DNA from 3 places in the Actinoplanes sp. NBC_00393 genome. Region 1 is predicted to be linked to each of the others. Evidence: riboswitches for the same ligand, from Rfam matches in the RefSeq annotation. Region 1 holds a riboswitch; each other region holds the start of a gene.
What was found. A riboswitch is a leader RNA that binds a small molecule or an ion and turns the genes downstream of it on or off. The one in region 1 is predicted to bind cyclic di-AMP.
Positions count from the first base shown of each region.

Region 2: another riboswitch for cyclic di-AMP. It lies ahead of OHA21_RS41690 (transglycosylase family protein); the one in region 1 lies ahead of OHA21_RS01635 (transglycosylase family protein).
Region 3: another riboswitch for cyclic di-AMP. It lies ahead of OHA21_RS03515 (C40 family peptidase); the one in region 1 lies ahead of OHA21_RS01635 (transglycosylase family protein).

Region 1 is NZ_CP107942.1:364,168-367,181, forward strand. Features, by position in the region: gene menC (o-succinylbenzoate synthase) at 1-623, shown strand, start outside; cyclic di-AMP (ydaO/yuaA leader) riboswitch at 1,175-1,350, shown strand; gene OHA21_RS01635 (transglycosylase family protein) at 1,391-1,900, shown strand; gene OHA21_RS01640 (transposase) at 2,490-2,801, shown strand; gene OHA21_RS01645 (IS3 family transposase) at 2,798-3,014, shown strand, end outside.
Region 2 is NZ_CP107942.1:8,998,456-9,001,469, reverse strand. Features, by position in the region: gene OHA21_RS41695 (YybH family protein) at 1-336, shown strand, start outside; gene OHA21_RS41690 (transglycosylase family protein) at 393-1,001, opposite strand; cyclic di-AMP (ydaO/yuaA leader) riboswitch at 1,003-1,146, opposite strand; gene OHA21_RS41685 (saccharopine dehydrogenase family protein) at 1,382-2,620, shown strand; gene OHA21_RS41680 (class I SAM-dependent methyltransferase) at 2,893-3,014, opposite strand, start outside.
Region 3 is NZ_CP107942.1:783,640-786,653, reverse strand. Features, by position in the region: gene OHA21_RS03520 (ATP-binding protein) at 1-397, opposite strand, end outside; gene OHA21_RS03515 (C40 family peptidase) at 589-1,554, opposite strand; cyclic di-AMP (ydaO/yuaA leader) riboswitch at 1,571-1,705, opposite strand; gene OHA21_RS03510 (M56 family metallopeptidase) at 1,829-2,737, opposite strand; gene OHA21_RS03505 (BlaI/MecI/CopY family transcriptional regulator) at 2,734-3,014, opposite strand, start outside.

The DNA of each region.
Region 1 (3,014 bases):
TCAAGATCGCGCCGGGCTGGGACGTTGCGCCGGTTCGCGCGGTGCGCTCCGCCTTTCCCGACTTGCCTTTGCATGTCGACGCCAACGGCGCCTTTGATGTTTCGGACATTTCGGTTTTTTCTGCGTTGGATGAGCTGGGGCTGCTGATGATCGAGCAGCCCTTCGCGCCGCGGGCCCTGGTGGCGCACGCGACCCTGCAGTCGTCGATCTCCACGCCGGTGTGTCTGGACGAGTCCGTCGAGGACGTGGAGGACCTGGTCACCGCACTGCGTCTCCGGGCCGGGCGGATCCTCAACATCAAGGTCTCCCGGATGGGCGGGCTCACTTTCGCAGTCCGCGCGCACGACTTGGCCCGCGCGTCCGGCGTACCGGTCTGGTGCGGCGGCATGCACGAGTTCGGCATCGGCCGCGCCGCGAACGTCGCCCTCAGCGCCCTGCCCGGCTTCACCTTGCCGTCCGACGTGTCCGGCTCAGACAAGTACTACGCGCGCGACGTGACCACCAGCCCCATCGTTTGTGTGGACGGCTTCGTCGACGTCCCGTCCTCGCCGGGCCTGGGCTGGGAGCCCGACCTCGACTTCATTGCCGCTCACGCCACAGACCGGGTCGCCCTGCCCGCGTAGCCGCCTCCCGGCGGCCGGCCTGCCCCCACCCGGCGCCGCGTTCCTGCGGCTGGCTCTGCACCATCCGGCGCTGCTTTCCGGCGGCCGGCCAGCCCTCACCCGGCCTGCCCCACCCGGCGCCGCGTTCCGACGGCTGCCCCTGCACCACCTGGCGCTGCTTTCCGGCGGCCGGCACCCCACTACTCTGCGCTGCCTTGCGGGCGGCCGGCTCGGTGTTGACTCCGGCTGCTGGCCCCGTATCACCTGGCGCTGCAACTGGCAGGCCCCGCACCACTCCAAGCTGCTTTCCGGCGGGCCGGTCCGCCACTCCCGGCGTCGGCCTTGCTGCCCGCTGCTGCCGGGCGTCTTGGCGGCGCCTGTCCCATGTGTCCGGCCACCGCGATAGCGGAACGACCGACTGAAGCCCCGTTTCCGGAATGCCTGCCTTTCCAGGGCACGAACAAGATCAAATCGGGCAAATACTGAGAAGAACGTCACTATTCCGGGTCTGAAGCTTGGTCTTCGCCTCCCCGCCGTGGTTACCGTCGGGCCGTCCCGCGATTGCGGGCACCGTGGACGGTCCGCCGAATCCTGCCGCCGCTCCCGGACACGATTTGAGGGCAGGAGCGGGGGACCCACGTAATCCGGCGCGCCACATGCCGCGCCTAGGGGTGAAGCCGCATCGAGCCGGCCGGGCACCTCAGCCCGAACCCGACAGCTCACCTCGCAGGCGTGGAGGATCTTCCATGTCTCGGATCGGTAGACGAACGCGCCTTGCCCTCGGTCTGATGACCGCGAGCGTAACCGGAGCCGGCATCATGCTCGTCGGCGCTACCCCGGCACAAGCCGCCCGCCAGGTGAACTGGGACGTGCTCGCCAAGTGCGAGTCCGGCGGCAGATGGCACATCAACACCGGCAACGGGTACTACGGCGGCCTGCAGTTCAGCCGCAGCACATGGCTCGCGAACGGCGGCGGCAAGTACGCCCCGACCGCCAACCGGGCCACCAAGGCCGAACAGATCAAGATCGCCGAGAAGCTCTACAAGAAGCGCGGCCTCAAGCCGTGGCCGACGTGCGGAAAGAAGCCCGGCGTCTACAAGACCACCAAGACGGTCAAGAAGAAGAAGTCCACCGCCAAGGCGACCGGCAAGACGTACGTGATCCGCTCCGGCGACACCCTCGCCAAGATCGCGAAGCGCTACCACGTCAAGGGCGGCTGGCGAACGCTCTACAACCTGAACAAGGACCGCCTGGACAGCCCCAGCCTGATCTTCCCGGGCCAGCGCATCCGCCTCTGACACCTCACCCGACCACCCGGCCGCGGACCCGCCCTCCCCACCGAAGTACCCCGCGGCCGGGTGGTCACCCAACCCCAACCACCGTTGCGCGCCTTGCCGTAGTGCCGGTTGAAAACGAACCACGCAGGGCACAGAGGAGCGTGAACAGGCTGGGGAGGTCTTGATGCGTTGGCTGTTGCTCCTGTTGATCATTGCCCTCGTCGTGCTCGGCTTCTGGCTGAGCCGCCGGGCGTTCCGGGCCGGCCGCTCAGCCCGCCGCCGCTTCGACGAACGCCGCTGACACAGCAAACCAACACCAGCCGCCAGCCCGGCTGACCACCACCGCTGTCTCCCAGCCCGGGATGCAGCCGTGCGCGTCAGCCGGTTCGTCCGGCTGACGGCCAGCGTTGTCTGCTGGCCTGGGATGCTGCCGTGCGCGTCAGCCGGTTCGTCCGGCTGACGGCCAGCGTTGTCTGCTGGCCTGGGATGCTGCCGTGAGCGTCAGCCGGTTCGTCCGGCTGACCGGCAGCGCTGTCTCCGGACCCGTGAGGTTCCACCTTCGAGCCGGACACCTTGAAACCAGACAGTGGTCTGGGGGAAGGATGTCCGGGTGCCCCGCCCTTCGAAGTATTCCGAGGATTTCCGTCGGGACGCGGTCGAGCTGGTCCGTTCTGCGGGCCGCACGATCCGTGACGTCGGCCGTGAGCTCGGTGTCAACCATGAGACCCTGCGCGGCTGGGTCAACGCCGCGAAACGTGCCGAGGAGCAGCGTGCCGGCCACCGCGGTACGGACGACGGCGAGCTGAGCGGCGCCGAGCGAGACGAGTTGCGCCGGCTGCGGCGCAAGGTCGCCGAGCTGGAGACGGAGAAGGAGATCCTGCGGAAAGCGGCCGCCTATTTTGCGAAGGAGATGGGTCGTTGATCCACCGCTACCGGTTCATCTCTGAGCACCACGCTGTCTACGGCGTGGCACGGCTGTGCCGTGTGCTGGCGGTCAAGCGCAGGCAGGGCTACTACGAGTGGCTGGCCGCCGAACCGGCGAGGCAGGTGCGTCAGGCCGACGACGAGCACCTCGCCACCCTGATCCGGCAGATCCAGGCCGAGCATCGCGGCTACGGGTCCCCGCGGGTCAGCG
Region 2 (3,014 bases), 2.8 Mb from region 1:
GACCTGACCCGACTGTTCGTGGAGCGCGCCAACGCGAAGGACGCCGAGGGCCTCGCGTTGCTGTATGAGGAGGACGCCGTGATGGCGTTCCCGCCCGGCAGTCAGACGCGTGGGCGCAAGGCGATCCAGCAGCTTTGGGAGCAACTGCTGCCCAAGATGCCGCAGTTCGAGCCCGAGCAGCCACTGCCCACCCTGCTGAGCGGCGACCTGGCGCTGACGTCCACCCCACCCAAGGACGGGTCGGGCGCTCGCGCGCAGGTGGTGCGCCGGCAGCCGGACGGTTCGTGGCTACGCGTGCTCGACCAGCCGGAGTTCGTCCAGCCGGACGTCCACTGAGGTCCGGTGTGTGTTGAGCCCGGCCGTCCCGTCGCGGGACGGCCGGAGCCCGACGTTCAGATCGTGATCCGCTGGCCTGCGTAAAGGAGGTGCGGGCTGTTCAGGACCGTGTCATTGGCCCGGTACAGGGCACGCCACCCACCAGCCACGTCGTAACGGTTGGCAATGCCCGCAAGGGTGTCGCCTGGCCGGACGACGTACGTGCGGGTGGTCGCGGCGCTGGTGGCCCTGCGCGCCAGTGCGTTGCGGGCGGCGGCCCTACTGGCGGCTGCCCTGCGAGCTGCGGCTTTTCGGGCAGTGGCCTTCGTGGACGCGCTCGGTTTGTAGGCGTTGCGCCTGCCGCAGTGCGGCCAGGCACCGATTCCTTGACCGCGGAGTACGCGTTCGGCGATCAGGATCTGTTCGGACTTGGTCGCCCGATTCGCGGTCGTCGCGTACCTTCCGCCGCCGTAGGCACGCCATGTGCCCCGACTGAACTGGAGGCCGCCGTAATAGCCGTTGCCGGTGTTGATGCGCCAGTTGCCTCCGGACTCGCATTGGGCGATGGCGTCCCAGTTGACGGATGCCTGAGCGGGCGAGGCGGGACCGACCAGTGCCACGGTTCCGGCAAGGCCGGCGGCAACCACGCCGAGGGCACGGTGAAGTTGTTTGTGGATGTGAAACATGAGTAGTTGTCCTCCACGCCTGCGAGGTCAGCTGTCGGGTTCGGGCAGAGGTGCCCGGCCGCACGTGGCGGCTTCACCCCGAGGCGCATCAGCGCCGAGGAACCTTTGGGTCCCCCGCTCCATGCCGTTTGGGTTATTGATCCGTGGTCGGCGGCAGGACTCGGCGTTCCGGCCACGGTGTCCGCAATGTGCGGACTGCCGACAATTGTCACCGCCCGACGAGGCTGGCCATGCCTGCAAGCGGGGTCGGTGACCTTGTACCCCCAAATTAGCGGCTTTGATCCAACTTCGTGCGAGTAACTCCATATATTTCCGTGACTCGACTACCGATCGGTAACCAGTGCTGCGGACCGTCCACCGAGGGTGCACAATCGGCAGCCATGAGCGATGGAGCACGCGAGTTCGACGTGATCGTCTACGGTGCCACCGGTTTTGTCGGTGTCCTGGTGGCGCGGCATCTGGCCGGCCACGCGCCAACCGGCACCCGGATCGCGCTCGCCGGGCGCTCACCGGCGAAACTGGAGTCCGTCCGGTCCGAGTTGGGCGTCGACTGGCCACTCGTTGTCGCGGACGCCACCGACGCTGCCGCGCTGGCCACGATGGCCGCCCGCACCCGGGTTGTCATCACCACGGCGGGGCCGTATGCGAAGTACGGCCGGCTTCTCGCGCACGCCTGCGCCGAGGCGGGCACCGACTACGTCGACCTGACCGGTGAGGTTCTTTTCGCCCGGGACAGCATCGACGACAACCACGAGGTCGCCCGGCGAACCGGGGCCCGAATCGTGCACTCCTGCGGCTTTGACTCGATTCCTTCCGACATCGGCGTGCACGTGCTGTACGAGCAGGTTCAGGCCGACGGTGCCGGCGAGCTGACCGACACCACGCTGGTGGTGACCAGCATGCGCGGGGGTGTCAGCGGCGGCACGATCGACTCGATGCGCAACCAGCTCGACGTCATGAAGAAGGACGTGAAGCTGCGCAAGATCGGGGCCAGCCCGTACTCGTTGAGTCCCAACCGTTCCGCGGAACCAGATCTCGGCCGCCAGCCGGACATGGTCACGCTGCCCGCCTCCGAAGTGGATCCCACGCTTCGCGGCCACCTAGCGCCGTTCGTCATGGCGTCCTACAACACCCGGATCGTCCGCCGCAGCAACGCCCTGCGCGGCTGGTCGTACGGTCGCCGGTTCCGTTACCGCGAGACGATGAGCGTCGGCACCTCCCCGCTGTCACCGGTGCTCGCCTTCGGCACGAAACTCGCGCTGGGCGGCCTGGTCGCCGGGCTGGCGTTGCCGCCCACCCGCTACGTGCTGGACCGCATCCTGCCGAAGCCGGGCACCGGCCCGAACGAGCGCACCCAGCGCAACGGGCACTTCACCATGGACATCTTCACCACCACCACGGAGGGCGCGCGCTACACCGCACGGTTCCGCGCCAAGGGCGACCCCGGCTACGCCGCCACTGCCGTAATGCTCGGCGAGTCCGCCCTGGCACTGGCCCTGGACCGCGACCAACTGCCCCCCAGCCAGGGCGGCGTCCTGACCCCAGCCACCGGCATCGGCAACGCCCTGGTCACCCGCCTCCGGGCCGCCGGAATGGAGATCACCGCCCGCAAGCTGTAACAGCCCGATCAGCCACCTCCAAGCGGCAGCCCGGAAGCTGTAAACGTCCCGATCAATACCTCCAAGCCGCCGGCATGGAAATCAGCGCCCGCAAGCTGTATTCGCCGGGCGCTGGTGGGCCGGTCAGGTTGGGCGGCCGGGCGATCGAACGGAAATCAGCGCCGTCGGCAAGCTGTAGCCGCCGGACGCCGACGGTCTGGTCAGGTTGGGCGGCCGGGCGATCAAACCGAAATCAGCGCCCGCTAGCTGTGGCCGCCGGCGCCGCGGTCCGGTCAGGTTGGGCGGCGGGCGATCAGTTCGAAGACGTGCCAGTGCTTCGGGCCGCTGAAGGCTGGGCCGGGCGCGTCCTGCTCATGCCAGTGCTCGGTCTCCAAGCCGTCCACCAAGGCGCGCG
Region 3 (3,014 bases), 420 kb from region 1:
CCGCGCCGGGTCCGCCGGACGCGCCAGCCGCGCCGGGTCCGCCGGACGCGCCAGCCGCGCCGGGTCCGCCAGCAGCGCCAGCCGCGCCGGGTCCGCCGGACGCGCCAGCCGCGCCGGGTCCGCCGGCAACGCCGGGCGCATCGACGGCGCCGGCTGTGCCGGAGGCGCCGGGCGCGCCGGGCGCGCCGCCTGTGCTCGCCGGGCCGAGGGCGCGGGCCATGAGCTGCTGCGCGGTGGTGTTGCCCGGCTCGCGGGCGAGCACCTGAGCGGCGTGACCGATCGCCTCGGCGCCGCGGCCGGCAGCGACCAGCAGTTCGGCCAGGTGCAGCCGCAGTGGCAGGTCGTCCGGGCGGGCCTGCACCGCCGCGGTGAGGCTGTCGATCAAGGCGTCGCTCATGAGAGGCGATTATGCCCCGGTCCGCTGAGGGCCTGTCCGTGACGGTGACCAGAAGCCACACGCGAAAGGCGCGTCAGGGCCGCAAGCGGGCTGGGGCTCGCGGTGGGAGAGCGGGGACTTTTCGTCACGCGTACCGGAAAATGCGAAACGGCCGCTGCCCGATGCTGACAGCGACCGTTTCGTGGAGTGCTCTAGCCCGGTCGGCGATAGCCAGCGATCGGGCCGCGATCGATCGACGCCATCCGCACGTGGTCGCCCGTGTGCGGCGCGTGCACCACCTTGCCGCCGCCGATGTAGAGGGCGACGTGGTGCAGGTCCGAGTAGTAGAAGACCAGGTCACCCGGCTTCAGCTCGGCACGGCTGACCGGTGAGGTGGATCCCCACTGGTCTTTCGTGTAGTGCTCGAGGTGGACGCCGACCGAACCCCAGGCCTCCTGCGTCAGGCCTGAGCAGTCGTAGCTGTTCGGGCCGTTGGAGCCGAAGACGTAGGGCTTGCCGATCAGGTCGCACGCCTTCTGGGCCGCGCGACCACCCTTGTCGTTGGTGTACGTCACCGGGCACGGACCGGTCCGCAGCGGGCCGTCGTTGACGTCCGCCGTGCCGTACGCATCGATCCGCAGCTGCTGGAGGTCCTCGATCTCGCCCTCGATCGTCGTCTTCTTCGACGCCAGATCCTTGTCACGGACGGCGATCTCGGAGGCGAGCTGGTCCACCTTCGCCTTGTCGGCTGCGTACTTGTCGCGCAGCCGCGCCACGTCGGCGATCGACTGCTCCCGGTTGTAGGCCAGCTGGTCGAGGAGGGTGAGCTTCTCGGTCAGGCCGTCCGGGTCGCCACTCATGATCGCGTTGAGCGCGCTCGGCGGCCCCTGCATGTAGGCGTCCACCGCGAGGCCGCGGACCTCGACCATGGCGGCGTCCACCTGGGCCTGCAGCGGGGCCAGGGTCTTCTCCAGCTGTTTCTGCTGCTTCTGCAGCTTCTTCAGCTTGCCGTGGACGTCGTTGTACTGCTCGATGACGGGTTCGAGCTTGTTCCACTCCGTATCGATCTTCTTCTCGATGTCGGAGGGGGTGGGCTCGGCGTGGGCAACGGCCGATCCGGTGAGCACGAGCCCAGCCGCGGCCACGGCGCAGATCAGGCCGCGCACAATCCGTTTCACGAAGGTGCGTTGTCCTTTCTTCCCACTCGGCCGCCGACCGGGTTAGCTGACGGGTTCGGGCGGGAAGCGCGCCCGGCCGCGTCGCCGCGGCTTCACCCCGGTTACCTGGTTCCCCGGTTCGCCCTCGCGGGCGACTAGGCGGTGGCTCGTCCAGATCGGCCGGATGGCCGATGGGGGGCTGTCGAACCGGGGACCACCGTACTCGGATCAAGGACGTAACTGAAGCGTGCCCACGTGGCGAAACCGTCCGCGCTTCGTCGGCTACTTTGCGTGATCAGAACGGCCAAGTGTTCAGGGCTTTGCCGAGCCAGGGGACGACCAGGACTACGGTGGGTAACACGAGTAGGCCTACCGCGGCGGTGGTCGCGGCGACGGTCAGTGTCGTGGAGCTACGGTCCGGGCCGTCCAGCCGGGCCAGGCGCCGGCGACGTGATTCACCCTCCGGGTCGGCGGCCACCTCCTCCGCCAGGGGGACGGCGTCGGCGAGACGAGCAAGCGCGGCCCGCAGCGGCGCCGGCCCGGTGCGGCGCCGCGCGGCATCATCGGCCACCATCTCCAACAGCAGGTGTACGGCGTCCAGCGGCGCCCTGCTCCGCAGCGGCCGGGGCACCGCCCGGTAGAACGCGGTGAACGACTCCATCACCAGCTCGTGCTTGTGCCGCAGGTGGGCGCGCTCGTGGGCGAGGACCGCGTCGACCTGTTCGGGGTCGAGCACCTGCAGGACGCCGTCGCTCAGGACCACGCGGGGGTCCCGGCCGGGGACGCAGTACGCCATCGGGAGGGGGCCGTCGAGTACGCGTACCTCGCCGCCCTTGATCTCTTCCCGGCGCTCCACCCGGTCGAGCAAGTCGACAAGCATCCGGTGCCGGGCGCGACGGGCCCGGGCCCGGTAGCTGACCCGGCCGAGCGAGATCAGCAGACGGATCACGATGGTCGCGGCCACCGCGAGGGAGAAGATCAGCGCGGCCACGGTCTCCGGGTGACGGGCGCCGGCGGCGCGGGTCACCTCTTCCGGGGCGGCGAGGACGACGCCGAGGGCGCAGAGCACCGCGGTCAGCGTGAGCGCCTGCCAGAGCAGGACGCCGGCGACCGGGGCACGGTCGAGCCAGCGGACGTGCGCCAGGATCCCCGGCGCGATCAGGGAGAGGGCGAGCCCGAGCGCGCCGAGCAGGAGGGCGGTCACCGCTCGGGGTTGCGCGCCGCTTCGATAGCCGCCTTGAGAGCGTCCGGGGGCAGCTGACCGACGAAGTACGCCAGGGCGGCGTCGCGGTCGGGGGTGGCGCTGAGCGCGTCGAGCATCAGCCCGGCGGTCATCTCCTCGCGGGTCTGCGCCGGCGCGTACCGATAAGCGCGGTCCGCCTTCTGCTGGGTCACGAGCTTCTTCTTGGCGAGCCGGTCCAGCACGGTCATCACCGTCGTGTACGCCAGGTCGCGGTCACGGCTGAGCAGCTCGTGCACCT